Linked DNA regions of Fodinicurvata sp. EGI_FJ10296. The protein of the gene in region 2 interacts with the protein of the main gene of each other region in a pairwise test. Links are inferred from orthologs where the notes say so. Each region holds a gene or a part of one and is shown on either strand. Other genes may lie near its edges.

Region 1 (2,936 bases), on a different replicon or contig from region 2:
GTCGACGAGCGATCGGCCGTGATCGATCGCCAACTGCCGGTCGCTGAAGTCGCCGCCATCGGAAAAACTGTCCGGCGTCACATTGACAATTCCCATGACACGCGGCCTGTCCAGGGATAGCCCGGCCAGCGCCGCGCGCGGCGCCGTCAGATTGGCAAGGCGCCGGGCGACCTCGTCCTCGCGCCCCACCGTCCGCGCCCAGTCTCTAACGTCGTCCGCGTTTGCAACAGCCCGGCCGGGGTTGGCCAATCCGTCCCCGGAAGCCGGGCGAACGATCACCTCGATCTGCGCGAACTGCACCGGCCCCCCGGCCAACGGCAACGCACCGGGCAGCCCGCTAGCCTTTGGCACGCCGCCCAGATCGCTCTCGCAGAAACCGCCGGGAGAAATTGCGAGCGGCAGCGGCCGCAGATACAGCCGCGCGGACGGATCATCCGCCAACCAACGACAAAAGCCCCGGTCGAGACCGGGGCTTTTGTCGGCTTGTGCATGCAGCGCCGGATCCCCGGCGCTGCCGTTCGTGGCCATCATTCCGACCTCACGTACCTGCGGGCTCGGGGCCAAAGCCCTTTTTGGCACCGCCGGTCGGCACCGAGGATTTCTTGCCCGCCGGACGTTTCGGCGGTGGCGGCGTGTCATCCGGCTCGGGGCGGACGATATCCTCGCCGCGCAACAGTGCGTCGATCTCCTGGCCGGAAAGGGTCTCGTATTCGAGAAGCCCATTTGCGAGTTTGTGAAGCTGATCGATATTGTCGACAAGCAGCTTCCGGGCCCGCTCGTAAGCTTCGTCGACGATCCGCCGGATCTCCTCGTCGACCAACTGCGCCGTATGGTCGGACATATTCTGCGACTGGGTCACCGAGTGGCCGAGGAACACCTCCTGCTCCGGCGCCCCGTACTGAAGCATGCCGAGCTTTTCGCTCATGCCCCATTCAGTCACCATCTTGCGGGCAAGATTGGTGGCCATCTGAATGTCGCCCGATGCCCCCGAAGTCACCTTCTCCGGCCCGAAGATCAGCTCTTCCGCGATCCGGCCCCCCATCGCGACGATCAGATCGGCCTGGCATTTATGCTTGCCAAGACTGACGCGGTCACGTTCGGGCAGTCGCATCACCATTCCGAGCGCACGTCCCCGGGGAATGATCGTTGCCTTGTGAATCGGATCCGACGCTTCTTCATGAACCGCGAGAACCGCGTGACCGGCCTCGTGATAGGCCGTCAGTTTCTTTTCTTCTTCGGTCATGACCATGGACCGGCGTTCCGAGCCCATCATGACCTTGTCCTTGGCGTCCTCGAATTCCTGCTGGCCGACGACCCGCCGCCGGCGCCGCGCCGCCAGCAGGGCGGCCTCGTTGACAAGGTTGGCGAGGTCGGCACCAGAGAAACCGGGCGTTCCCCGCGCGATAACCTTTGCATCGACGTCCGGCGCCAAAGGCACCTTGCGCATATGGACCTTCAGAATCTTCTCGCGCCCGACCAGATCCGGGTTGGGCACAACGATCTGACGGTCGAAACGACCGGGACGCAGAAGCGCGGGATCCAGCACGTCAGGCCGGTTGGTCGCGGCGATCAGGATAACGCCCTCGTTCGCCTCGAACCCGTCCATCTCGACCAGAAGCTGGTTCAGCGTCTGCTCACGCTCGTCATTGCCGCCGCCCAGTCCGGCACCGCGATGACGGCCGACGGCGTCAATCTCGTCGATAAAGATGATGCACGGCGCGTTCTTCTTGCCCTGCTCGAACATGTCGCGCACACGGCTCGCGCCGACGCCGACGAACATCTCGACGAAATCAGAACCCGAAATGGTAAAGAACGGCACATTGGCCTCGCCGGCGACCGCGCGGGCTGTCAGCGTCTTACCTGTGCCGGGAGGTCCGACAAGAAGGCAGCCCTTGGGGATCTTGCCGCCGAGACGCTGAAAGCGCTGCGGATCTTTCAGGAACTCGACGACTTCCTCCAGCTCCTGCTTGGCTTCGTCGATGCCGGCGACCTCGTCGAATGTCACGCGCCCGTGATGCTGGGTCAGCAGTTTGGCCTTGGACTTGCCGAAGCCCATGGCCTTGCCACCGCCGCCCTGCATCTGGCGCATAAAGAAAATCCAGACCGCGATCAGCAGAAGTATCGGGAACCAGGACAGCAGGATACTGAAAATGGACGGCATATTGCTGTCATCCGGCTCCGCCGACACGCGGACATCGGCTTCGGTCAACCGCTGAACCACATCGCTGCCCGGAGGGGCGTATGTGGAGAACGTCCGCCCATCCTGGTAGCTGCCGGTGATCTGGTTGCCCTTCATCGTGACGTCGGAAACCCGGCCCTGATCGACAGCGGTCACGAAATCGCTATAGGGAACCGACTGCTGTGCGGACTGCTCGCCCGATCCCTGAAAAAGGTTGAACAACGCCACCAGCAGCAGACCGATAATGATCCACAGCGCCAGATTCTTGCCGAGATTATTCACGTCTCACCGCCTCTCATCCTCACCGCCGGGTCGAAACCCGTCCCCTCTACACTAAATAATGCGGTTCGCCGTTCCAACAACGGCGAACGCTGGCCGATCCGGCGGAATCCTCGGCGCCCAGCGGATGCCGAAAACCTCGCCTGGCTCTATTCCGGGGCCTTCCGCAGGCCCGTCAACTCCGCCCATCGCGCCGATCGCCCCGCCGGCACTATCGCCAACAACCGCCGAAACCTTCTGGTTCGCAATGAGCGGTGCGGCAATCGGACGCCCCGCCTCGTCGCTCAGGAACGGAGTTGTCGCAAGCTTATCACCCGTACCCCGTACACCGCCACAGCAGAAGGTACGGCCAATAGAGATCAGATGGGCCTCTTTGGCCGTCCCGCCAAGGTCCGTGAGCGATTGCCGCGCCACTACCCATCCAGCCACCGGTACCGGACCAACCATGAAGCGGTTGTCCCACAATACCGTATCGCCA
Region 2 (2,871 bases):
TCGAATACAGAGGATTGCGCGTCAGCGTCCTCGTTTTCGGGTTCCTGCGTTTCCTCGGACTCGTCGGGAGCCGGCGGCTGGGTTTCGTCGCCATTGGCGCCGGAGCCCTCGATCGATTCCATGATCCGCGCCGGAAGCGGCGTGCCGCCTCCGTCAAGGTTCTGAAAGAAACGGAAGAAGTCGCCGTCCGGCGACAGGACGAGCGTCGTATCGTCGGTATTCAGCGATGTCCGGTAGGCTTCGAGCGTACGGTAGAAGCCAAAGAACGCTTCGTCCGCCGTATATGCTTCTGCCAGAATACGGATCGAGGCTTCATCGCCCTGTCCGCGCAGAATCTGCGCTTCACGTTCCGCCTCTGCCAGAATGACGGTACGCTCACGCTCCGCCCGCGACCGGATCTGCTGGGCCTGCTCTTCACCCTGGGCGCGGAATTCGGCAGCTTCCCGCTCACGCTCCGATCTCATCCGATCGAAAACCGACTGCTCGGTATCTTCCGGCAGATCCGCCCGGCCGATGCGGACATCGACGACTTCCATGCCGAAATTTGCGGCCTGCGTGTCCACTTGCTGTCGGATTTCCTGCATGATGCCGGCGCGCTCATTCGACAGGATCTCCAACTGGGTCGCGTTGCCGAGGACTCGACGCAATGCGGCATTGGTCGTCCGCGTCAGCCGTTCGCGGCCGACAGTCTCGGTTCTGACGGTCTGGTAAAACAGCAGCGGGTCGGTGATTCGGAAGCGAATGAAGGTATCGACATCGAGCCGGCGCTGGTCCGAAAGGATAACCTGTTCAGCGGGCGGATCGAGCGCCAGGACCCGCTTCTCCATGAACGATACGGTCTGCACGAACGGAATCTTCAGTTTGAGGCCCGGATCGCTATAGACCTGCCGTGGCTCACCGAACTGCAGCACAAGCGCCTGTTCGCCTTCACGCACGATGAACAGGCTGTTGGCGGCGATGAAGGCGATGACCGCGAGCAGGCCCGCGAAGATGATGAGCTTCTTGTTCTGCATCAGTTCTGCCCTCCCGTCCGCGGCCGCAGCTGGTCGAGCGGAAGATAAGGCACGACCCCCTGGCCTGCCGCACCATTGGCGCCGCTGTTCTGGTCGATAATGACCTTGCGGGTGCCGGTCATGACTTCTTCCATGGTCTCGAGATAGAAGCGCTGTGCCGTCACCGTCGGCGCGACGTTATAGGCGTCGAGGACGTCGGTGAAGCGGGACGCATCACCCTGGGCGCTGTTGACCACCTGCTCGCGATAGGCGGAAGCCTCCTGGATGACCTGCTCGGCCTGCCCGCGCGCCCTTGGAATGATGTCGTTCCGATAGGCCTCGGCCTCGTTGCGGAGCCGCTGCTGATCCTGACGCGCACGAAGCACGTCGTTAAACGCATCGATGACTTCCTGGGGCGGATCGACCTTCTGAAGCTGGACTTCGGTGATCTCGATGCCGGCGCCGTAGCTGTCCAGAATATCCTGAACCAGACCACGGGTCATGGTTTCCACCTGCGACCGCGCCTCGTTGAGCGCGGGCTGAATATCGGTCTGGCCAATGACTTCACGCATCGCCGATTCCGCCGCCCGCTTCACGGTCGTTTCCGATTCGCGGATGTTGAAAAGATAATCGCGGGCGTTGGCGATTCGCCACAACACAGTGAAATTGATGTCGATGATGTTCTCATCGCCCGTCAGCATCAGGGATTCTTCGCGAATCTCGCGAATCTGTCCCTCGTTGACGCCGACATACCCGATATCGATGCGTTGGACGCGGGTAACTTCCGGCGTCTGAACGGCTTCGATCGGATATGGCAAATGATAGTGGAGCCCCGATCCTTCCGAGCGCACATACTCACCGAACCGGGTGACAACCCCTTCCTCCGACGGCTCAACCCGGTAAAAACCGGTAAGGAGCCATGCGGCGATCGCGATCAGTATGCCGATGCCGATGACGCGCCCCCCACCGAAGCCACCCGGAAGCATGGTCTTCATGCGATCCTGACCCCGGCGGAGCATATCTTCGAAATCCGGGGGCGTCGGCCCTTGACCTCCGCCCCCTCCGCCACTATTGCCGCGCTGACCCCACGGGCTCTGACCGCCGCCGCCGCCACCGCCGGTGCCACGACCGCCGCCCCAAGGACCGCCGCCGGACTGATTGTTCCAAGGCATGCGCCTGTTCCCTCTGCTCGCCCAATTCAGGACCGATTTCCGGTTCCTTTTAGGGGTTTAATCGCCCCCCACGCAAGGTCGATCGACTTGAACGACCCACTCCCGCGTCAATAGGGCCGGTCGGCATCCCGACAGACCGCACACTATTGCGGCCACGAAGGGGCACGGTTAAGGCACATTCGTCTCGCCGCCAATTGCCGCACGGTCGAATGCGGTCGCGGATCGCCGCGAACCGGCCCATGCGAAACCCTGCGAAACCAATGACACCGTCACCGGATGTCACCCCCGATAATCGCAAAGTGACCGCTTCGATGCCCCAATCAAGTCGAATTCGCAGCCGACTATTCATATGGGATCGATGACTCCGCATGGAGTACCGATTCGGTCGGCGTTGACCGACCGTATGAAACGGGTCCGGCCATCGAGGTACAGGGTGCACCTTGCCCGACGCACCACGGCCGGCCGCATTGGTCGATCTTCTCGTCAGCCGTCCCGCAGTGTAGTTTTTGCCGATATGGTGTTCATGAACCTTGTACGCACTCCCCGCCTTCACGACAGCCAAAGGGATTTTGCCTCCGGTACTGGAAGCGAGACCGGTGACTTGCGATTCGCTCGGTGCCGGGCGGCTATCGCGCCGCTGTTGCGGAACCGGTCGCGGCAGAACCAGATTGACCCTCGGAGCATCATGAGGATGAGTTCATTCTCCG

The links. Proteins that work in one complex are often made in the same cells at the same time.
Region 1: the proteins of hflK (region 2) and ftsH interact in binary tests that used the Escherichia coli proteins (3 or more experiments, as listed by UniProt). The link is inferred for Fodinicurvata sp. EGI_FJ10296 from one-to-one orthologs.

The regions. Positions count from the first base shown.
Region 1 is NZ_JBFCVL010000002.1:532,758-535,693, forward strand. The notes cover bases 1-2,910. They hold ftsH (ATP-dependent zinc metalloprotease FtsH), read right to left. Parts: upstream 2,462-2,910; coding sequence 539-2,461; downstream 1-538. Other genes in these bases: folP (dihydropteroate synthase), read right to left, coding at 1-531; tilS (tRNA lysidine(34) synthetase TilS), read right to left, coding at 2,513-2,910. Outside these bases: more of tilS, read right to left, coding at 2,911-2,936. UniProt on the Escherichia coli protein: Acts as a processive, ATP-dependent zinc metallopeptidase for both cytoplasmic and membrane proteins. Plays a role in the quality control of integral membrane proteins.
Region 2 is NZ_JBFCVL010000003.1:38,566-41,436, forward strand. The notes cover bases 1-2,845. They hold hflK (FtsH protease activity modulator HflK), read right to left. Parts: upstream 1,988-2,845; coding sequence 1,013-1,987; downstream 1-1,012. Other genes in these bases: hflC (protease modulator HflC), read right to left, coding at 1-1,013. Outside these bases: ABZ728_RS06325 (hypothetical protein), read left to right, coding at 2,856-2,871.